Regions from separate parts of the Marinobacter lacisalsi genome, predicted to be linked through region 3. Evidence: predicted binding sites of a transcription regulator. Region 3 holds the regulator's gene; each other region holds the start of a gene.
The links. Region 3 encodes FliA, which starts transcription of late flagellar genes. Its sites were predicted from a motif close to CTAAAGTTTNNNNNNNNNNNGCCGNTAA; they were not measured.

Region 1: the regulator FliA is predicted to act here: its motif matches at 3,237-3,264, upstream of ACFOZ5_RS17815 (methyl-accepting chemotaxis protein).
Region 2: the regulator FliA is predicted to act here: its motif matches at 6,388-6,415, upstream of ACFOZ5_RS17800 (methyl-accepting chemotaxis protein).

Annotation. Positions count from the first base shown of each region.
Region 1 covers NZ_JBHSDI010000061.1:113,763-121,600, forward strand. The annotation lists gene ACFOZ5_RS17810 (ABC transporter ATP-binding protein) at 1-1,421, opposite strand, end outside; gene ACFOZ5_RS17815 (methyl-accepting chemotaxis protein) at 1,553-3,124, opposite strand; gene ACFOZ5_RS17820 (EamA family transporter) at 3,354-4,226, opposite strand; gene ACFOZ5_RS17825 (DUF1415 domain-containing protein) at 4,309-4,857, shown strand; gene modA (molybdate ABC transporter substrate-binding protein) at 5,074-5,823, shown strand; gene modB (molybdate ABC transporter permease subunit) at 5,830-6,516, shown strand; gene modC (molybdenum ABC transporter ATP-binding protein) at 6,513-7,595, shown strand; gene ACFOZ5_RS17845 (DUF4397 domain-containing protein) at 7,641-7,838, opposite strand, start outside.
Region 2 covers NZ_JBHSDI010000061.1:103,390-111,227, forward strand. The annotation lists gene ACFOZ5_RS17770 (class II aldolase/adducin family protein) at 1-516, shown strand, start outside; gene ACFOZ5_RS17775 (enoyl-CoA hydratase/isomerase family protein) at 575-1,315, opposite strand; gene ACFOZ5_RS17780 (amidase family protein) at 1,435-2,883, shown strand; gene dctP (TRAP transporter substrate-binding protein DctP) at 3,148-4,194, shown strand; gene ACFOZ5_RS17790 (TRAP transporter small permease subunit) at 4,275-4,829, shown strand; gene ACFOZ5_RS17795 (TRAP transporter large permease) at 4,826-6,136, shown strand; gene ACFOZ5_RS17800 (methyl-accepting chemotaxis protein) at 6,464-7,838, shown strand, end outside.
Region 3 covers NZ_JBHSDI010000010.1:8,969-16,806, reverse strand. The annotation lists gene ACFOZ5_RS05970 (chemotaxis protein CheA) at 1-216, opposite strand, end outside; gene ACFOZ5_RS05965 (protein phosphatase CheZ) at 230-1,012, opposite strand; gene cheY (chemotaxis response regulator CheY) at 1,062-1,445, opposite strand; gene ACFOZ5_RS05955 (RNA polymerase sigma factor FliA) at 1,671-2,420, opposite strand; gene ACFOZ5_RS05950 (MinD/ParA family protein) at 2,452-3,270, opposite strand; gene flhF (flagellar biosynthesis protein FlhF) at 3,363-4,700, opposite strand; gene flhA (flagellar biosynthesis protein FlhA) at 4,726-6,897, opposite strand; gene upp (uracil phosphoribosyltransferase) at 7,091-7,729, shown strand; gene ACFOZ5_RS05930 (uracil-xanthine permease family protein) at 7,731-7,838, shown strand, end outside.

The DNA of each region.
Region 1 (7,838 bases), on a different contig from region 3:
TCATCGGACTTGTCCCTCCCCATGGTGAGGTTCTGACGGATGGTGGCGTTAAACAGCGCCGGGTGCTGGAGTACCGTGGCCACATGCTCCCGCAGGCAGGGCAAACCAATTCGCTGCACCGGTACATCGTCTACGAGTACCTCGCCCTCCTGCTGGGTGTACATGCCGAGGATCACCTGCACCAGCGTGGACTTGCCACCACCACTGGCGCCCACTACCGCCACCTTCTCCCCCGGCCCGATGTGCAGGTTGATGCCCGCCAGCACCTGCTCATCGTCAGCGTAGCGGAAGTGGACGTCCCGCAGGGTCAGACTGACCGTATGCTTGTCACGGAACGGGTTCTGCAGTGGCGGATAGTGCGGCTCCTCTTTCAGGTCCAGCAGCTGATTGATCCGGCTCAGGGCGGCATTGGCGGCGTACCAGGCGTACTGCATGTTCAGCATTTCCTGCACCGGCGTCAGCATGAACCACAGATAGCCGAAAATCGCGAACATCATGCCGATGCTGAGGTCGCTGAACAGCACCGCCACCATGGCGGCGGCCCGGAAGCTGTCGACACCGAACTGGAACAGGGCGAAACTCGCCCGTCCGGCGGCGTCGCTGCGCCACTGAAAGGTAATGGCGTAGTCCCGGACATTGCGGGCACGGTCAATCAACTGGCGGATGTAGTGTCCTTCCCGGTTGGCCGCCCGCAGCTGGTGGATGGCGTCCAGGGTTTCCGTCAGGTCGCCCTGGAACTCCTCGTAGGCCTTGTTCTCCCGCCGCTTGAGATCCTTCACCTGCTTGCCGATCACCATGGTCATGTAGATCACCACCGGATTGAACAACAGGATCACCAGCGCCAGCTGCCAGTGCACCCACAGCAGCACGCAAGCCACGCCGATCACCGTCAGGCTGGCCACGATAAAGCGGCTGATGGTGGTGCCAAGGAATTCGTCGATGGTGTCCATGTCGGTGATGAAATGACTGCTCACCGCCCCGGAACCCATGGTTTCGTATTCAGACATGGCCACACGCTGAACCCGCTCCAGCAGGCGGCTGCGCATGCGGAAGATGATGTCCTTGGAGATCTTCGAGAACTCCCGCGACTGCAGGACATTGAAACCCAGCGCCGCAATCCGCAGCAGAAACGCCAGCAGCACCATCAGGCCGATATACACCACCGGCGTCTCCCAGCCCGTGGGCAGCAGCCGGTCCATCACCGGCAGCACCGGACCGGACTCGTCCAGCAGCACCTCGTCCACCAGTACCGGCAACAACAGGGGAATGGGCACACTGACCAGAGTGGCGCAAATGGCCAGCAGGTTGGCACGCACCAGCCGGGGCCGATGCTTCAGCGCCAGCCTGAGGATGCTACTCCAGGTATACTTTTGGTTTTCAGACGATGACGGCTGATCTGGCTTTGGCGCTGGTGCGTTCAAGGCAGCTCCGGGTCGGGACAGAGAATTGGCGGGATGCCATGATCCCCGCGCAGGCTACCCTATGCTTACGTAGAGTTCAGTGGTCTGGGTTTGTGGTGATGGTCCGCGACAATGCGGGACAAGACCACCACTCACTGCCCACTACTGAAACGAGCCACCAGATCCTTCAGCCCATGGGCCTGCTTGCTGATGTTGTCACTGGCATCGTGGGCGCCATTGGCCTTGTTCGAGCTGGTGTCCGCCAGGCCGGCAATACGCACCACCTGCTGGTTGATCTCCTCGGAAACCTGGCTTTGTTCCTCGAAGGCTGCGGACATGGTCATGAAGCTGTCGGAGATACCCTCAACGGTCTGCACGATGTCCTTGAGCCCGGCTTCCGTTTCCCGCACCCTGGTCAGGCCCCGATTTCCGATTTCCTCACCTTCGCGGGTCGCCTCCACCACGTCATCCACCTGGGCGCGGAAGTTCTCGATCACCTCGTGAATGGATACGGTTGACTGGCGGGTTCGCTGGGCCAGGGAGCGCACTTCGTCCGCTACCACGGCAAAACCCCGGCCCTGCTCGCCAGCACGGGCAGCCTCGATGGCCGCGTTCAGCGCCAGCAGGTTGGTCTGGTCAGCAATGTCGGAAATCAGCTGTGCCGCCTCACCGATCTTGTCGGTGGATTCCCCCAGGCGACCGACGGAATTACCTATAGTGGCTCCCTGCGCCACCAGTTTTTCGATGGCCTGCAATGCCTCACCACTGCGACGACCACCACTGTGCGCCAGGTCTTTGGCCTGGCGGGCACCTTCGGCGTTCTGGTTGACGCTGTCGGTGACCTCCTGGATGGAGGCAACCATCTCGTTCATGGCAGAGGCCACCTGGTCTGTTTCCTGCCGCTGCCGATCAATGGCACTGGCACCCTCGGCAATCTGGTCCTGCCCTTCACGGGCGGTAGTCAGCAAGTCCCCGGCACGGTCTTCGATACGGGCCAGGGCAGTGCGGATACGGGCCTTTTCACTCATCAGCACCATACCCAGCTCGGCGAACAGGCCGCTTTCATCGGTATAGGTCCGGGCCACCAGGGGATCACGGAAAGCTTCCGGGCGCAGGTCGATGAGTGACCGCAGGCGAGCGTTCAATGACGCTGCCTGCAGTGCACCGCCCACGGCAAAGCCGGCGGCGATCACGCCGACACCCGGCCAGAACTGCCCCCAACTCAAAGCCAGCAGGCTCGCAGCAAACGGGATCAGCATGGGCCAGCCCGCCCGGGCCATGGACGTCACCCGGGAGCTGACCGCAACCGGCCCCTTGCCTGCGGAGAGCCGGCGATATAAACGGCTGGCACGTTCCACCTGCTCGCGGGTGGGCTCGACCCGAACCGACTCGTAGCCGGTTATCTCGCCATTCTCCAGAATCGGAGTGACGTAAGCGCTCACCCAGTAATGGTCGCCGTTCTTGCACCGGTTCTTGACCACGCCCATCCACGGTTTGCCGGCGCCTATGGTCTCCCACATCGCCTTGAACACGCTCTGGGGCATATCCGGATGGCGTATGATGTTATGGGCCTGACCAACCAGCTCATCACGGGTAAAACCGCTGATCTCCACGAAATCGTCGTTACAGTGGGTAATCACACCCTTGAGCGAGGTGGTTGTGATCAACCGGCTGCCCGGCTTCATTTTCGCTTCGCGTTGGGTAACGGGGCCATTATTGCGCATGACGGGCTAGCATTCCTGAACGATGGTCGATGTACCCGCCGGCAATGGAACTGGCCAGGGCTCACCCCGGTATGACTCGGGCCAGGCGGGTATGCTGCCGGATACACTGGTGGTATCGGCTCGCTAACGTTTGACTTTAGTCAACAACGCGCAATGGTAACAACTGGAAACCACACCATGTGTAAGGGATTGTCACCGGCCAGGCCTGGCCATCAGCGCCACCGAAGAATCACGTCGCCAGATCCAGCCGTGCCCGGGGATGAAAGCGGGCATTCAGCCACAGGGAGAAGCCGATCACCGCGCCGCCGATGACCAGACGCAGCAGGTCTGCATCCCGGTTCCAGATCAGCAGGTTGACCACCAGCCCTGCGGGTACCAGGGCGTTGTTCATCACCGCCAGGGTGCCAGCGTCCACCTGGCAGGCGCCCCGGTTCCACAGAAACAGGCCAATGCCGGAGGCCGCCAGCCCGAGCCAGGTCAGCACCCCCCATTGCACGCCAGTGGACGGCAGCCTGGCGGGGTCACCGAACACCAGGAACGACGGCAACGCAATCACCAGGGCACCAAAGAAGAAATACCCGAAGGTACACCAGGCGGGGACCGGTAGCGGGAAAGCCTGCATCAGGTGCTTGTAGCCCACCTGGCCCGAGGCAAAGGTCAGGTTGGCCATCTGCAGCAGCAGGAATCCGGTCAGGTAGTCCTGGCTGAGCCCGTCATAACGGATGATGGCCGCACCAAGGGTAGCCACCGCTGCCGCCATCAGCGCCACGGGAGAAAACCGGCGATACAGCGCGTCGTCGATCAGGGTGACGTACAAGGGGGTGAACACGGTGAACAGCAGTACTTCCGGCACCGACAGGTAGGCAAATGAGCGGTACAGGCACAGATAGGTAATGCCGAACTGCAACGCGCCCGTGAGCATGATGCCCAGTTTCAGACGACCTGGCACCCCGGCCCAGCGGGTCAGTGGCAGGAACAGCAGTGACGCCAGCAGCACCCGGCTGAGAACGGCGAAATCGCTATCCACATGACCGGCCAGGAATTCGCCGATCAGACTGAAGGAAAACGCCCAGAGAACGGTTACCAGAATCAACAGCGCCATGACATCCACCCACCTTTTTGAGGGCCGGCACTGTATCATAGGACGCTCACAAATTGACCCAACTTCCGGAACCTCATCTGCCATGAATCAGCAAGCCCTTATCCAGGCCACCCGGCAATGGGTGGAACGTGTGGTTGTCGACCTCAACCTGTGCCCGTTTGCCCGCCGGGAGCTGGTGAATAACCGCGTTCGCTTCGCAGCGACCGACGCACAGACACCGGATGGGTTGCTGGATGACCTGCAACGGGAACTGATGAAGCTGGTCGATGACGACAGCATCGAAACCACCCTGCTGATTCACCCCGGGGTTCTGCAGGATTTCCATGACTACAACGACTTCCTGGCGGTGGCCGACGGCCTGTTGGACATCCTGGAGCTGGAAGGGGTGATTCAGATCGCCAGCTTTCACCCCGATTACCAGTTCGCTGGCACCGCAGCGGATGCCGCGGAGAACTACACCAACCGTTCTCCGTACCCGATGCTTCACCTGCTGCGGGAAGCCAGCCTGGAACGTGCCATCGACGCCTATCCGGATACCGACGCCATCCCGCAGCGGAATATCGAACGGGTGGAGGCCCTTGGGCCGGACGTCATGAAAGCCTTGCTGGCGTCCTGTCTGCCTGGTCAGTAGGCAATGCCATTCCCGTAGCACCAGCATCAGCCGTTTCCCCACGAATTCCTCCCGGGTATCAACGGCGCCAAAGATCTGGCTCCACACCTCTTTGGGGGCTTCCAACCGGTGGTCGATAACGGCTAAACCAGCACTTCCTGCGAGAGCCACGTAACGCTATTTGAACAGCACCACAAATAGGATAGTCTGAACCAAACCAAGGAGATCCAGTCGCCCATGCGCATTGTCCTGCTATGGGGCCTGCTCGCCCTGCTCACCACCGGACCCGCCCATGCCCTCACTGTTGCCGCTGCCTCCAGCCTGCGGCTGGTCATGCCTGAGCTTGAGGAAGCCTTCCGGGAACAGTCCCCCGAGACGGATATTCGTGTCATCTTCGGTGCCTCCGGCAAGCTGGCCACCCAGATCGTCAATGGCGCTCCCTACGATGTTTTCCTGTCAGCGGATACCGCCTATACGGAACAGCTGGTCCGGCTCGGTTCGGCGGCTTCCGACCCCGAGGTCTACGCCGTGGGAAGGCTGGTGCTCTGGCACGCCGACCCGCAGCGGGAAGCCCTGACGCCAGCCGACCTTGGCGGCGAATCCATCCGCCGCATTGCCATTGCCCAGCCCCGCCATGCCCCTTACGGCCAGCGCGCGCAGGAAGCGCTGCAATCACTGGGCCTCTGGCAGGATCTGCGAGAGAAACTGGTTTACGGTGAGAACATCGGCCAGACCGCAGCCATGGTGGAATCCGGCGCGGCGGACGCCGGCCTCATTGCCTGGTCACTGACCTTCGCGCCAGAGCTGGCCGGTCGGCCATTCACCCTGATCGACGGTGACCTGCACGAGCCGCTGGCCATGGCCATGGTGGTCACCCGCCGCGGTGCCGACCAGCCGGAAGCCCACCGTTTCCGGGACTTCCTTCAATCTGCCGAAGCCGGGGCCATCCTTCGCCGCTACGGCTTCGAGTCGCCGGACAGGGAGTGACAGCCCATGCCTGAGCTTTCCCCCCAGGACTGGCAGGCGATTGCCGTAACCCTCAAGCTCTGCTCACTGACAACCATCATTCTGCTGATACTGGCCACGCCCCTGGCCTGGTGGCTGGCACACCGGCAATCGCCGTCGCGCACGGTGGTACAGGCGCTGGTGGCGCTGCCGCTGGTTCTGCCGCCGACGGTGCTGGGCTTTTATCTGCTGATGGCGCTCGGCCCCCGGGGGCCGGTGGGCCAGACCCTGGAGGCCATGGGACTGACGCACCTGGCGTTCAGCTTCGAGGGCATTCTGGTGGCATCGGTTATCTATTCCCTGCCCTTTGCGGTGCAACCGCTGATGGAAGCCTTCCGTCACCTGGGGACGCGGCCGGTGGAAGTGGCGGCCTCCCTGGGCGCTGGCCCTCTGGACCGGCTGTTCTCCGTGATCCTGCCCCTGTGCCGGGGTGGTTTTATCGTGGCGGCAACCCTGACCTTCGCCCATACCCTGGGGGAGTTCGGTGTCATCCTGATGCTTGGCGGCAGTATCCCCGGGGAAACCCAGGTGCTGTCAGTGCTGATCTATGACTACGCCGAAGCCATGGACTACGACGCCGCTCACCGCCTCTCGCTGGGGCTGCTGGTGTTTGCCTTTGTGGTGCTGGTGGCGGTGTACAGCTTTAACCGGCGGGTCGATGGAGTAAGGGCATGACACTGCAAATACGTGCCCGGGCCCAGCGGGGCGATTTTACCCTTGCGATCAATGACTCGCTGCCCACCGAGGGCATCACCGCCCTGTACGGTCGATCCGGTTGCGGCAAGACCACACTGCTGCGGCTGATTGCCGGGCTGGAACGAACCCGGGACGCAGAAGTGCGGTTCCGGGACCAGCTCTGGCAGTCGGGGCGCAAGCGATTGCCTCTGAGCCGTCGGCGGCTGGGGCTGGTGTTCCAGGAATCCAGCCTGCTGCCCCACCTGTCGGTGGAGGCCAACCTGCGCTACGGCTACCAGCGCACGCCGCCGGATCAGCGCCGACTGCACCCGGAGAGGGTCTACCGGTTGCTGGACCTGGACAGCCTGACCCGGCAGCCGGTAAACACCCTGTCAGGCGGCCAGCGCCAGCGGGTAGCCCTGGGGCGCGCGCTGCTGGCCAGCCCCCAGCTGATGCTGCTGGATGAACCCCTGTCGGCCCTGGACACCACCGCCAAACGGGAGATCCTGCCGTTCCTGGCCGACCTTCCCGAAAGCACCGGTGTTCCCATCCTGCTGGTCACCCACTCTGCCCGGGAGGTTGAGCAGCTCGCCGACCATGTCGCCTTCATGGATCAGGGTCGCCTGGAGCGCACCGAGACCCTGCGAGAAGCGCTGATCCGCCCGGACTCCCCCCTGTTCAGCGATGAAGGCCCGGCCGCCGTGCTACAGGGACAGCTGACCAGCACCGGGAATGGCGAGTGGCAGTTCATCACCCGCGGCGGCGAAGGCCGGCCCCCGGTCCCCTTCCAGGTCAGCGGCCATTCAAGCCACCAGACCAGCCTGCACCGGCTACGGATACTGGCCAGCGACGTCAGCCTTGCCACCCGGGAACCCGTAGGCATCAGCATCCGCAACCGGATGCCGGTACGAATTGAACGGATAGAAGAGGCGGATGAACACCGCTGCACCATCACCTGCCGTCTGGACGACGGCCAGATACTGCTGTCACGGATTACCCGCGCGTCGGTCAGGGAGCTAGAGCTTGAGACCGGGCAGACGGTGGTCGCCCTGGTGAAATCCGCAGTGCTGATGGAATGAAAAGGGTGCCCGCAAGGCGGGCACCCGGTTGGCAGCCAGAATCAATCAGTTGAAATCGTCCAGCAGGATCAGCCCGAAGCTGTCCAGAGGCGCCATGGCGCCGGCTTTGGCATCGCGGGCAATGGCAGTGTATACGCCACCGCTGTTCAGGGTTATGCCTTCGGCGCGGATGGCAACGGTGCCAGTACCGGTGGGGGTGATGAGCACGTTGTAGGTGCCGTCCGGCACCGGCAGGTAATCGGT
Region 2 (7,838 bases), on a different contig from region 3:
GTGGTGCAGGCAGGCGGCCTGGAGCGGGTGAACCCGGCAGGCTTTACCATCCACAGCGCCGTTCACATGGGCCGTGATGATGCCCACGCGGTGATGCACGTGCATGCGGCTGACGCCGTTGCCGTCTCCGCCCACAAGGAGGGTCTGCTGCCGCTGAGCCAGACCGGGATGCTGTGCCTGGACCACCTGGCCTATCACGACTATGAAGGGGTGGCCCTGAACCTGGATGAGCGGGAGCGACTGATTCGCGATATCGGCGACAAGAACATGCTGATGCTGCGCAATCACGGCATCCTGACCGCCGGCAGTTCGGTGCCGGAGTGTTTTACCTACCTGTACTTCCTGATGAAGGCGTGCGAGATCCAGGTCAAGACCCCGACCCCCTACTGCCTGCCGTCACAGGAAGCGATCGAAACCACCCGCGAGCAGTCCCAGTCGCTGGGCAAGGCCTCGGCGCTCACCTGGCCGGCACTGACCCGCCTGCTGGACAGCAAGAACCCCGGCTACGCGGTATAAGGAGATCTCAGGCAGGAGTCCCAGGTGGCTCCTGCCCCTGTTATCAAGGACCAGTGGCTTACTTCTTGCCCATGCGGCCCAGCGCAGCATGGCAGTCTTCGGAAGTCAGGCGCTCGGCAAAGACCTCACGCTCACGCTCCATGGCCTCCTTTACCATGGCCTGCCAGGGCGCCTTCATCAGACGTTTGCTGGCACGTAGCGCCTCACGGGGCTTACCGGCCAGCTTTTCGGCGGCGGTGAAGGCTTCTTCCAGTGCGTTGCCGTCATCAACCGCCCGGGTGATCAGCCCTATCTCTGCGGCCTCATCGGCCGCCAGCACATCCCCCATCAGCAACAGGTCCGCTGCCTTGCGGGAGCCCAGGTGCAGGGGCATGGTTACGGTCGAAGCCGCCTCCGGTACCAGACCAAGATCCACGAAAGCGGTCTTGAAGCGGGTGGATCGGCCAGCGTACACCGCATCCACGTGCAGCAGCATCGTGGTACCAATGCCAATGGCCAGCCCCTCCGCCGCCACCAGTACCGGGGTGTCACAGTTCATCAGGGTTTCGATGAAAGCCAGCCCGGCCGAGGGCTTGGGTGTGGTATCCGTGGCCCGGGCGCGGAAGTCATCCAGATCGTTACCGGCGGTAAAGACACCCCCGTCGCCACTGATGACAATGGCATTGACGTCGGAATCAGCAGCTGCTTTCTCAACCCCTTCCGACAGCGCTGCATACATATCCCGGGTCAGCGCGTTCTTTTTCTCGGGGCGTGATATCAGCAGATGGACATAGCCGTTTTTCTTGTCGGTTTTGATCATGGGAGCTCCTGGTACGGTTGGCAAATTTCGAAATACTGTTCCACAAAACGGCCGGATATTCTATGGTTGTCAGACCCATCAGGCCCTCGAATCCGCAAGAACAATCATAAGGAAGCCCCATGGAATTCCATCGTATTCCCGCTTTTGACCTCGCCCGTGGTATCAAGGCCCGGGAGTATTCCAGCGAACAGGTGCTGGACCATTTTCTCCAACGCACCCACCATCTGAACCCCGACCTCAACGCCATCGTGGTACTGAGGGAGGAGGAAGCCCGGACCCGGGCCAGGGCCGCTGACAAGGCGGCGGAAGAGGGCCGCGACCTGGGGCCGCTCCACGGCGTACCCATGACCATCAAGGAAACCTGGGAGATCGAAGGCTGGCCCACCACCGCCGGTCACAAGGGCTACCGGGACCATGTCTCACCCCGCACGGCAGTTGCCGTACAACGGCTGCTGGACGCCGGCGCCATCGTGTTCGGCAAGACCAACGTGCCGGAATTTGCCGGCGACCTGCAGTCCTTCAACGATATCTACGGCACGACCAACAACCCCTGGAACCCGGAACTGACCCCCGGCGGCTCATCCGGTGGCGCCGCGGCAGCGCTGGCCGCCGGCCTGACACCCCTGGAGCTGGGCAGCGACATTGGTGGCTCCATCCGTACCCCGGCCGCCTTCTGCGGCCTCTACGGCCTGAAGACCACGGCAGGCCTTGTCCCCATGCGTGGCCATGTACCCGGCGCGCCCGGGGCTGTTGGCAAACGGGACATGGGCGTAGGCGGCCCCCTGGGCCGCCACCTGGACGATCTGGAGGCCGAACTGGACCTGTTGGCCGGCCCTGACGATGACATGTCGGCCTGGCAGGTAAACCTGCCAGAACCGGACCCGAAGCCGCTGGCCGACTATCGTTTCGCCACCTGGCTCAACGACGACTGGGCACCGGTGGACCGGGAGGTACTCAGTGGCCTGGTCGGATTCTGCGATCAGCTGAAGTCCCTCGGCGCGACCCTGGACGATGCTCAGCCGGAAGGCCTGACCCTGGAGAAAAGTCACCGCCTCTATTATCACCTGCTCAGTGGTGTGATGAGCCAGGGCCTGCCGGACAAGGTCCGTCACCGGCTGGAGAAAGTCACCACGGAAGAGGGCGATGAGTACAGCCACCGGTTTGCCCGGGGCGCCCTGCAAAGTCACGGTGAATGGTTGCAGAAAGATGAGGAAAGGGCACAGCTGCAACGTATCTGGGCACGGTTCTTTGAAGACCATGACCTGCTGATCTGCCCGGTAACCAATACCCTGCCATTCCCCCACAACCAGGACACTCCGGCCATGGAACGCACGCTGACCATCAATGGCAAGGCTGAACCCTATCTGGATATCACCGTCTGGGCCGGCGTTGCCATGGTGGTGGGCCTGCCGGCCATCAGCTTCCCGATCGGCTTCGGCGACGACGGCCTGCCCCGGGCCGCACAGATCATTGGCCCGGCCTGGAGCGAAAAAACCCTGATCCGGGTGGCCCGCCTGATACAGGCACAACGGTTTCCGGAAGGCCTGCCCTGGCCGGACATGGCCTGAAATGCGCTCTCACAGGCGGACAATTTCGAATGCATAAGCTATGTTTTACTGGACGCACCTGTGATTCCTGTTTCGAGGAATCGCAGGGGTTCGCCCGGGACCTCCGCAAGCAGATCAACCCGTGGACGCCCGGATAGTATTGCAAACGCTCGCTCGATTGCGATAAATTAAGGAAACGCAGATCCATTCTGCAGTCACAAGTTTCGCTAGGTGAAATCAAAGACAGGACGTCTCCTTAGAAAACAACAAAGAGGTTAAGAATTAATGCTTAACAACGTTCGCCAATCACTGACGGTATTTGCTTCGGCACTTACCCTGAGCCTATCCGCTGCTCTGATCGCCGCTCCTGCCTCGGCGCAGGAAGAAGAGACCTTTACCTGGAAAGTCCAGTCGCACTGGCCGGGCGCTTCCAGCTCCTACAAGGATAGCCTGGGCCGTCTCAAGGAGCAGCTTGAAGAGCGTTCCAACGGCCGTATCCAGCTTGAACTGTTCGAAGCTGGCTCGCTGTTCAAGGCCAAGGAAACCTTCAACGCGGTCAGCCGCGGGATCCTGGAGATGGGCACCATCTCTCCCGCCTACGCATCCGACAAGATGACCCTCGCGGGCATTGCCTCCGGTCTGCCGTTCGCCTTCCGCAACGTATGGGAAGCGGCCTACTTCCACCAGGGCCTGGGTTTTGAAGAGATGCTGCGGGAAGAAGCCGCCCAGCACGGCGTCTACTGGTCAACCGACAAGGTCTACCCCACAGAAATGGTGGTCAAGGATCCGGTTGAGTCCCTGGAAGAGTTCAAGAGCCTCAAGATCCGCTCGTCAGGCGCCCTGCAGAAGTTCCTGACCGAGGCCGGTGCGGCTGCCTCCTATATCCCGGGCGGCGAGCTGTATACCGCACTGGACTCCGGCATTGTTGACGGTGCCCACTGGGGCGCGGCACAGGGTGCCTATTCCATGGGCCTGTACGAAATTGCCAAGTATCACGTTCAGCCGGCCCTGAACATTGCTGGCACCGACGTGATCATTGTCAGCCAGAAGGCCATGGACAAGCTGCCGGAAGACCTGCAGCAACTGGTCAAGGACGTGCTCAACGAACAGTTCTGGTACCGCACCAACGAATACCAGTACAAAGAGCGGGTAACCCTGGCCAAGGCCATGGCCGAGGAAGGCGTTCAGATCAACACCCTGCCTGATCCGGTTCAGGACCACCTGGTCCAGACCGCACAGAGCATGTGGGATGAAGAAGGTGAGCGCAGCGAGAAGGCTGCAGAGGCACTTGCCATGCTCAAGGACTTCCTGGGCGACCTCGGCTACCTGTAAGCCGAACAGAACCGGCCGGGGGTACCTCACGGGCTCCCGGCTTTTTTATTGCAAGCCACAAGATTCCTCCCGGAGGCACCATGCGTGCGATTACCGCATTCATGAACGGCGTCACCAGACTCAACAAGGCCATAGGAGTTGGCGTGTCGTTCCTGGTGTTTGCCATGTTCGTGTTCATATTGCTGGAAGTTTTCCTGCGGTATGCCTTCAACTCTCCCACCGTATGGACCAACGAACTGACCCAGTTACTGTTCGGCGCCTACGCCGTGCTTTCCGGTGGATACCTGATGGCACACCGGGGACACGTCAACGTGGACCTGATCCACTCGCTGCTCGGCCCACGCATGCAGGCAGCCGTTGATGTATTTACCTCGATCCTGTTCTTCATTTTTACCCTGGCGCTCCTGTATTTCGGTGTGGATATGGCCCTCGAATCCGTGAGCAGTTGGGAAACCTCCTATTCCGCCTGGAATCCACCCATCTGGCCGGTGAAGGTGTGCATCCCGGTGGGCACTGCGCTGCTGGTACTGCAGGGCATCGTCAAGCTCCTGGAAGACATTGCCATCGCCTGCAACCTGAGCTACTACCAGCCCGATGACCATCCAGAGCACGATCCCAAGGGAGAGCAACTGTGAGCATTGAAATCCTGACCCTGCTTTTCTTCGGATCGCTGCTGTTTTTCGTATTCCTGGGCCTGCCCCTGGCTTTTGTGCTGGGCGGCGTGTCTGTCGTCTTCCTTTACTTCACCTGGGGCTTCGACTCTTTCTACATGGTGGCCTCCCAGATCTGGAGCACCATGGGCAGCTTTACCCTGGTGGCCATTCCGTTGTTCGTCTTCATGGCCATGATTCTTGAACGCACGGGGGTGGCCAAGGACCTGTACCGGGCCATGCACCTGTGGTTCGGCGGACTCAGAGGCGGCCTGGCCATCGGCACCCTGGTGATTTGTGCGATCTTTGCCGCCATGGTGGGCATCAGTGGCGCCGCCGTCGTGGCGATGGGTACCATTGCCCTGCCTGCCATGCTGGAGCGGGGTTATGACCGCAGCATGTGCCTGGGCGTGATCAATACCGGTGGCGGCTGGGGCATCCTGATCCCACCCAGCATCATGATGATCCTGTACGCACTGATCAGTGGCGTCTCCGTCGGCAAAATGTTCGCCGCCGGTATCCTTCCGGGCATCCTGTTGATGGTGCTGACCGCCCTCTACATCCTGATACGCAGCAGTCTTCAGCCACACCTGGCGCCGGCTTTGCCTCCAGAGGAACGGGGCACATTGCGGGAGAAGCTGCTGGCCCTGCGTTCTGTAGCATTGCCTGTTCTCATCGTGTTCATGGTACTGGGCTCCATCATGGGTGGCATCACCACACCCACAGAAGCAGCCGCCATGGGCGTACTGGGGTCCCTGATCGCCGCTGCGGCCTATCGCAAGCTCGAATTCGGGTTGCTGAAAGAAGCCTCCATCCGCACCTTCAAGCTGACCGGCATGATCATGTGGATACTGTTTGCCGCGCACGCTTTCAGCGCCGCCTACCAGAGCATGGGTGCACAGGCCCTCATTGAGGAGTTCATGGCACTCATCCCCGGTGGTCCCTGGGGCGTGATCATCGCCATGATGCTGATCACCTTCATTCTGGGCATGGTCCTGGACCCGGTGGGGATCATGCTGATCACCCTGCCAGTGTTCCTGCCCATTGTGGAGTCCCTGGGTTTCGATCCGATCTGGTTCGGCATCCTGTTCGTGATCAACATGGAAATCGGCTACATGACACCGCCGTTCGGCTTCAACCTGTTCTACCTGAAAGGGATTGTGCCTCCAGGCATCACCATGAAGGACATCTACAAATCGGTGATCCCCTTCGTACTGGTTGAAATCGTGGGCCTGGCCCTGCTGATGATCTTCCCGGAGATCGTCACTTACCTGCCAGAGCTGTTCTTCTGACGGTGGATTTTGTCCTGTCACGCCGGCTCTTTTCCGAGAGCCGGCGTTTTTCGTTCCGCGCTCATCAAACCCGCTCCTCCCCCGGACCGTTTCACTCTGTTACCAAACGCTCCTTGCCTGATTTTCGCCATCCGGGTTAACTGACATCCTGATCGTGACTTTCGTCACACCGATCTGCCGGCATGCCAGCCTGGTCTTTCCCCGCCCGAAGGTCCCACCGGGAGTGCGGCCACTACCGGGAGGACTGGCCACTAAATAAATGCCCGCACCGGCCGATAACCCATGTACAAACCCGCATCACCTATAACAAGATTGCCGGAGCCCGAAATGCCCTCTTTGCAGAAGTTGTCCAACCTGAGCCTGTCTCTGGGCATGAAAATGGCCCTGGGATTTGCCGTACTGATCCTGCTGACGATTGTCGTCGGCACCACCGGCTATTTCGCCCTGAACGCGTTCGGCGACCGTGCCGGTATTGTGGCCGACGCCTCCGCCATTGAGGCCGACCTTCTCCAGGCGCGCCAGGACGAGAAGAACTTCCTGATTCGCGGTGAGGAGCAGTATGTGGACCAGGCCATCGTCCAGACCAAACAGGCCTATAAACGTGCCGAAGCGCTCGAGAAAGAGCTGACAGAACCGGCAGATGATGCCCGTATTGCACGAATCCAGGAGGGAATAGCGGAGTACGAGCAGCAATTGCAGGAACTGGTTGAGGTCAGGGCCTTCCGGGACGAAAAGCTGGGCGAACTGGAACTCGTGGTACGACGCGTCACCGGCACCTTTGCCTCCCAGGACAAGCTGTTCGCCACCAACGCCGCTATCCAGCAGATGCGCCGCAGTGAGGGCAACTTCCTTGTGGAGAACGACCAGGAGGCCGTGGAACAGTTCCGGTCGGCCGGGGAACGGGCCGTGCGGACCATCGATTCCTCCTTCCTCGATAAGGCACTGAAAGACGAGCTCAAAGGTCTTCTGACGGACTACATCGAAGTCTTCAACGAGGTTGTGGACTCAGAGACCCAGACCCAGGAACTTCAGCAGCGGATGGTGGACACCGCCCGCCAGGCACAGGAGTCCGCTGTGGAGCTGCAGGAAACCCAGCAGCAGCAGATGGTGGACGAGCGGCAAACCGCCTCAATGGTGATTATCATCGTAATGCTGGTCATTGTGGCACTCGGCTCGGCCATAGCCTTTTTGCTGACCCGTAACATCACTCGCCCCATCCACGAGGCCGTGGCCCTGGCAACCCGCGTGGCGAATGGGGACCTGCAGGAAACCGTCACCAGCAAGCGTAGCGATGAACTGGGCCAGCTGATGACAGCCCTGGGCGCCATGGTGACCAGCCTTCGTGAGCTGGTGCAACACATCAATTCCAGCGCCACCAACATCGCCTCTTCCGCCGAGGAACTGTCTACCGTGACGGCAGAGACCAGCCAGGGTGTCACCCAGCAGCGTGACCAGACCGATCAGGTAGCCACCGCCATGAATGAAATGGTCGCTACCGTCAGCGAGGTTGCCAAGAGTGCCGAGGAAGCCTTCGGTGCTGCCACCACGGCCAACGAGAAGGCCTCAGCCGGCGAGGCTGCCGTGGAAGAAACCCTGTCCTATGTGAATCAGCTCAATGGTCAGGTGGAAACCGTCATGGAGAAGCTGCACGGCCTGCAGACGGATACCCAGAACATCAGCACGGTACTGGATGTCATCAAGT
Region 3 (7,838 bases):
GTTCTCCGCGGAATGGCAGCAATTGACCAGTGCCTCCAACTGCAGGAAGCCGGCGCCGCCCTTGACGGTATGGAAACCACGGAAAATGGCATTGAGCAGATCACTGTCGTCCGGGTGCCGTTCCAGGTCCACCAGCTGCTCCGAAAGCTGCTCGAGTATTTCGCCCGCCTCAATCAGGAAGTCCTGGAGAATTTCTTCATCTGCATCGAATGCCATGCATTCACCTCACTTAAAAGCCGAGACTGGACAGCAGGTCGTCAACGTCGTCCTGTCCGGACACAACGTCAGACCGCTCTGCGGCGCGCATCTGGGGGCCTTCCCCCTTGATTGAGGCTTCCTTTTCCTTCAGGTCGTGGACGGTTCCGGTCAACTGGTCCACATGGCTGGCCATGACCACCAGGCCCAACAGGTTTTCTTCCACTTCCTTGACCAGCGCCGTCACCTTCTGGATCACCTGGCCGGTCAGATCCTGGAAGTCCTGGGCCAGCAGGATTTCCGACAGGTCGTGGTACATTTTTTCCGCATCGTCCGAGAGACTCTCGAAGAAACGGTCAATACGAACATAGAGTTCACGGAACTCGGATGGTGCCATTTCCCGCCGGCGCAGGCGCTGCCAGTCATCCCGTAGTGCTTTGGCCTGCTCGCACATGGCATTGGCCCGGGGCATGGCATCCTCCACCAGATCCATGGTCCGGTTGGCGGCATTGCTGGTCATTTCCACCACGTACTGAAGCCGGTCCGACGCGTCGGACATCTTTGACAGGGCTTCCTGCTGCTCCGGGTTCTGGGGCTGGATCTGGAAATTGCGAATGGCCTCGTGAAGGCTGCGCGTCAGGCGACCCACTTCACGATAGAGACTCTGGTCCCTCACTTCGCTCAGGTCGTTGATCAGGGACATCGCCCTGGCATAATCACCGGCATTGACCTGTTTCGCCAACTCATTGGCCTGCTCTTTCAGCTGGCTGGTGGTTTCAGGATCCAGGTGGGAGCCGTTTTGTTTGTCTTCGCTCATGGGAGCACATCCAGACTGTCTGTTCAGGTTTCAAAGCGCTTCTGGCGCTCTACTCAATACGCTCGAAGATCTTTTCGATCTTCTCCTTGAGTACAGCGGCCGTGAACGGTTTGACGACATAACCGTTTACCCCAGCCTGGGCAGCCGCGACGATCTGGTCGCGCTTGGCTTCCGCAGTCACCATCAGGATCGGCAGGTCCTTGAGCTGTTCGTCGGCGCGAACTTCCTTGAGGAGATCGAACCCGGACATGCCTGGCATGTTCCAGTCCGTCACCAGAAAGTCGTACTTTCCGGAACGAAGCATGGGCAGCGCCGTATTACCGTCATCCGCCTCATCGGTATTGGTAAACCCGAGGTCACGCAGCAGGTTCTTGATAATCCGCCGCATTGTGGAGAAATCGTCCACAATGAGAATTTTCATGTTCTTGTCCAATGGGACCTCCAGTTGGTCGTCGCTGGAATAATGGCCGGGCCCGAATCGTCACGGACCTGGAAAACACGGATGACACCGCTTTACCGCCGCCGGTTTCCCGGCTGATGGCGTCATTCTAGCAGCCTCAGCGTTGCTTACCGTTTCAATGTGTTATCGCGCGACATTCCGCTCTGCGGCTTGTGCCGTCAGCTTGCTCAGTCGTTCAGCAACCTGTTAAGGGGCACGCTACTGTGTTCCGGCGTCAGATGCCTGCCATTCTGAAAGGCGCCCCCGCAACCGCAACGCGGCCTGGCTGTGGATCTGGCTGACCCGGCTCTCACTGACGCCCAGTACCGCGCCAATCTCCTTCAGGTTCAGCTCTTCCTGGTAATACAGGCCGAGGACCAGCTTCTCACGCTCCGGCAGTTCCTCGATGGCGGCTGCCAGATTACGCCGGAAAGCGGCACCCGAAACCTCGTCCAGGGGATTATCCGAAGCTTCCTGTTCGTGTATCGGCAGGTCTCCGGATTCATTGAGTTCATCCAGGGAAAAAAGTCGTCCGGAATTGGCATCACTGAGGCAGGCATGGTAAGCGGACAACGTCATTCCCAGCTCGTCCGCCACCTCGTGATCCAGGGCTTCCCGACCTTCCCGGTCCTCCACCATCTTGATGGCGGCGGACACCCGGCGGGCATTGCGATGGACGGAACGCGGTACCCAGTCACCCTTGCGGATTTCATCGACAATAGCACCGCGAATGCGGATGCCGGCATAGGTCTCAAAGGAGGCGCCCCGGTCCGACTGGTACTTGGCGGCGGCTTCGAGCAGGCCCATCATGCCAGCCTGCATCAGGTCCTCGAGCTGTACCGAGTCCGGTAGCCGGGCCATCAGGTGCAGGGCGATTTTCTTGACCAGCGGCGCATGCTGCTCCACCAGTTGATGGGCATCGCGCCGACCGGTTTGATGATAGATTCCGAGACTTCTGGCCAATGTCATGTATCCGGTTAACCCATACAACAGGATTGGATCAGGCGTTTGTGCTTACCAGGCGCTCCACGAAGAACTCCAGATGCCCCCGGGGGGATGAAGGTAGCGGCCAGCTGTCGACCTGTTCCGCCAGCGCCTTGATGGCCAGCGAGGCCTTTGCCCTGGGGTAGGCGTCCAGCACGGCGCGCTGCCGCTGAACCGCCTTGCGCACTGCCTCATCGTAAGGAACCATGCCTACATATTGTAGTGCAACATCCAGGAAGCGCTCGGTGACCCGGGTCAGTTTACCGAACAGATGTTTGCCTTCCTGTTCGTTGCGGACCTGATTGGCAAGGATACGGAAGCGGTTGACGCCATAGTCGCGGTTCATCAGCTTGATCAGGGCGTAGGCGTCGGTGATGGAGGTCGGTTCGTCACAGACAACCAGCAACAGTTCCTGGGAGGCTCGCAGGAAACTGACCACGCCTTCGGAAATGCCGGCAGCGGTATCCACAATCAGCACGTCGATCTGATCACCCAGCTCGCTGAAGGCGTTGATCAGGCCCGCATGCTCCATGGGTGACAGCTGGGTCATGCGCTGGGTGCCGGAGGAGGCGGGGACAATCTTGATGCCGCCCGGGCCATTGATCAGTACATCACGGAGATCGCATTCCCCGGACAACACGTCGGAAAGATTGTGGCTGGCGGTGATGCCAAGTAGCACATCGATGTTGGCCAGCCCCAGGTCCGCATCCAGCAGGACAACACGGCGGCCCATCTGTGACAGGGCGATCCCGAGATTCACCGAGACGTTGCTTTTGCCCACGCCACCCTTGCCACCGGTGACTGCGATAACCTGAACCGGATGTGGTCTGCTCATAGAGGTTCTTGTTTCCCGCCAAGGTTCTTGTCGTTAACTGTCTTGTTCTGCAGTGCCAGGGACCACGCCGGTCAGCGCCGGGCAGTGGGACCTCAGGCACCTTCTGCCATGGTCTGCTGTTTGCGTGCATCGCGCAAGCGCTCAACGCCCAGACGAACCAGCGATGCCGAATTGGCAGGATGCAGATCCTGGGGGATCTTCTGGCCATCCGTTACCCAGGACACCGGCAGCGCGGTCTCCAGCGCGAAACCAAGTACTTCACCCAGGGTCAGGGCTTCATCCAGCTTGGTCATGATGCAACCTGCGAGACTGGCCATTTTATAGCAATGCCACATGGATTTCATGATGCGCGGCTGGCTTGTCGCCGGCACCACCAGGTGTGGACGCACCGGGTGGCGGCTTTGCGACAGCTCACGCAACTGCTCCTGACACCCGGGATCGGCGCCGGATAACCCGGCGGTGTCAATCAACACCAGGTGGCGACCAGCCAGCTCGTCCAGCACCGCATCCAGGGAGTGGGCATCGTCGACCACCCGCACCGGTACGTTAAGGATACGACCGAACACAAACAGTTGCTCGTGTGCAGCCACACGATAGCGGTCAGTGGTCACCAGTGCCAGTGAATCGGCACCATGTTCCAGTACATACTGGGCCGCAATCTTGCCGATGGTTGTGGTCTTGCCGGAGCCGGTGGGCCCAACCAGGGCATAGATGCCGCCGCGGGAAGCCCAGTCACCGCTGCCGGTTTTGAGGCCGGCCGCCAGGGTTCTCAGGGAACGTTTCCAGTTGTCTTCCAGCTTGCCGCGACCACTCTGGCGCGCCAGGGTGGCAGCCAGCTGCGGGCTCAGACCAAACTCTTCCAGGCGCTCGCCAAGGCGCTTGCGCACCGCTTCGATCGCTTCCTCGGCCGGTTTCTCCGCCGTGGTGTCGGTCTGCTCCGAGGGCCCCTTGTCGGTAATCATCGCCCTCAGGGAGGCAAGCTCACGCCGCATGACCGCAAGCTCATCATCGGCGCCCTTGATGTCAGCCGCTGACGGAGCGGCGACGGATTCCTGACGGGTCTCCGGCACCGGTGGCAGGTTGTCCACATCGAGCCGGGTGTCGCCGTTGCCAAAGCGCTGGTGCGGGTCGTGCCCCCGGTGCGGGCTGCGCAGCTCCCGAATACGGTTGCGGGAGCGGTCAAGTTCTTCCTGCAGCCGGCGATGCTGTTCCGCCTGCAGCTCCCCCAGGCGCCCGCCACTGGTGGCTTCGGCCGCGGCATCGCCCAGTTTCTGGCGCGCCATGTTTTCGTCGTAGTCCAGCGCGGTGACAATCTCTACACCGCCGTCAATCCGCCGGCTGGACAGAATTACCGCATCGTCGCCCATGGCCTCGCGAACCTGCTTCAGGGCCGCTGACATGGTTGCCGCAAAGAACCGTTTGACTTTCATCTGACTCTACCTCCCAAGTGGGCCGTTACTGGCCGACCGACGCCACAATGGTGATCTGCTTGTTTTCCGGCACTTCCTGATACGACAGCACGTGCAGGCGCTCTACCCCGTAGCTGGCAAACTTCGCCAGCACCGGCCGCAGCGGCCCGGACACCAGCAGAATCGCTGGTTTGCCCATCATCTCCTGCCGCTGGGTGCTTTCCTGCAACGACCGCTGCAGTTTCTCCACCATCCCTGGCTCAAGCACCATGCCGATGTCGTCACCACCGCCGGATTGTTGACTCTGTTGCTGACTCTTCAGCAATAACTGTTCCAGTTCCGGATCCAGGGTAATAACCGGTATCTCTTTATCGTTGCCGCAGATGCTCTGCACGATCATCCGACGCAAGGCCTGACGGGCCGCTGATGTCAGCACCTTCGGATCCTGGCTCTTGGGATGAACGTTGACGATGGCTTCGGCAATGGAGCGCATGTCGCGGATCGGCACCTCCTCCTGCAGCAGGCTCTGCAACACCTTCAGCAGGATGGAAATGGAAACGGTGGTGGGCACCAGTTCCTCAGCCAGCTTGGGCGAAATCTTCTCCAGCTGGTCCAGCCACTTCTGCACTTCCTCATGGCCCAGCAACTCGTAGGCATGGCTCTGCAGAATCTGATTGAGGTGGGTAGCCACCACGGTGCTGGCATCCACCACGGTGTAGCCCAGAGTCTGCGCATTGTCTTTCTGGCCCGACTCGATCCAGATGGCATCCAGGCCAAATGCCGGATCCTTGCCGGCGATGCCTTCCACCTTGCCGAACACCTGGCCGGGGTCGATGGCCAACTCCCGCTCAGGGTGGATCTCCGCCTCGGCGATGGTGACGCCCATCAGGGTGATGCGATAGACGTTGGGCATCAGGTCCAGGTTGTCACGGATATGCACGGACGGCATCAGGAAGCCCAGATCCTGGGACAGCTTCTTGCGCACCCCCTTGATCCGGCTCAGCAACTGGCCACCCTGGGACTTGTCCACCAGGGGGATCAGCCGATACCCCACTTCCAGGCCCACGATGTCCACCGTGGCCACGTCGTCCCAACCCAACTCCTTGTGTTCGGGCGGTGCCGGCAGCCCCTGATCGCCGGCGTCGGGCCGGGCACCCCCGGTGGGTGCGGGCTTGGCTCCGGTGTCACGCCTGGTGGCCGGCCAACCGCTTCCACCTTCTTCTTCCACCGTCTGCCGCTCACGTTTCCAGATCCACCAGGCTGCACCAGCCGCCAGCAGGCCAAGGCCAAGGAAAGCGACATGGGGCATACCCGGAATGAGACCCAGCAGGATCAGGATCGCGGCGGCAATGGCCAGCGCCTTGGGCGCATCGAACATCTGCTGGAGAATCTGCCCGCCCATATCCTGGCTGGACGTCACCCGCGTCACCATGATGGCCGCAGAGGTGGACAGCAGCAGCGACGGAATCTGCGCCACCAGACCGTCACCAATGGTGAGCAGGGCATAATTCTGGGTAGCATCCATGAAGCTCAGGCTGTGCTGCAGCATACCGATGGCGATACCGCCGATCAGGTTAATGAACAGGATCAGCAGACCCGCCACTGCATCGCCTTTCACGAATTTGCTGGCACCGTCCATGGAGCCGTAGAAGTCGGCCTCCTGGGCAATTTCCTCACGACGGTGCTTGGCCTCGTCCTGGTTGATCAGGCCCGCGTTCATATCGGCATCAATGGCCATCTGCTTGCCGGGCATGGCATCCAGGGTGAAGCGTGCACTCACCTCGGAGACACGACCGGCGCCCTTGGTGACTACCAGGAAGTTGATAATCATGAGAATGGCGAACACCACCAGACCGACGGCGTAGTTACCGCCAATCAGTACGGCGCCGAAAGATTCGATCACCTTACCGGCGGCGTCACCGCCCTCGTGGCCATTGAGCAGTACAATCCGGGTCGAGGCCACATTCAGGGCGAGACGCAGTAGCGTGGCGACCAGCAGCACCGTTGGAAAAGCGGCGAACTCCATGGGCCGCAGGGCGTAGACACACACCAGCAGAATGGTGATGGAGAGCGCGATATTGAAGGTGAACAGAACGTCCAGCAGGAACGCCGGCATGGGCAGGATCATCATGCCCAGTAGCGCCATGAGCATCACGGGAACACCCAGGTTCCCCCGTGTCAGGGATTTGACGTTGTGCAGGACAAGGGCCCGATCCATCTTGAAGGAACACTCCACGGCTGACGGCAATCACGCATTAGCCCGGGTCGGTTTTTTGACACTCGGGTCGCTTCACCATGGATAGCGGCAAGATCCATACCATTTCTTACAGAATCGTCAGACTCCCCCTGACTGAACCGTCACGATACGGTATCCTTGCGCAAATCCCACCCGACCAGTCGACAGGTGAGTCATGCCCATTCACGAAGTGAAACACCCCCTCATACAGCACAAACTCGGCATCATGCGCCGCGCCGATATCAGCACCAAGAATTTCCGGGAGCTGGCCCAGGAAGTGGCCGCCCTGCTGACCTATGAAGCCACCAAGGACTTTGCCCTGCACAAGGAAACTATTGAAGGCTGGGCGGGCCCGGTGGAAGTGGAGCAGATCGGAGGCAAGAAAGTAACCATCGTGCCGATTCTGCGGGCCGGCCTGGGCATGCTCGACGGTGTGCTGAGCCTTATTCCTGTCGCCCGGGTCAGTGTGGTCGGCCAGATCCGCAACGAGGAAACCCTGGAAGCCTCCACCTACCTGGAAAAACTGGTGGGGGAACTAGACCAGCGCATGGCGCTGATTGTGGACCCCATGCTGGCCACCGGTGGCTCGCTGATATCCACCATCGACCTGCTGAAGAAGGCCGGCAGCACCGAGATCCGCGCCCTGGTTCTGGTGGCGGCGCCAGAGGGCATCGAAAAGGTGCTGGAGAAGCACCCCGACGTGTCCATCTATACCGCCTCCATTGACGATCATCTCAACGATAAAGGCTACATCCTGCCTGGTCTGGGTGATGCCGGTGACAAGATCTTTGGCACCAAACAGAAGGATGTCTGACATGCAGGATACCGATCACACCACCTCCCTGCGGGAGGACTACGCCGGCGATCCGGTCTGGCGCCAGGCACTTGCCGGGTCCCAGATGCTGCTGGTGGCATTTGGTGCA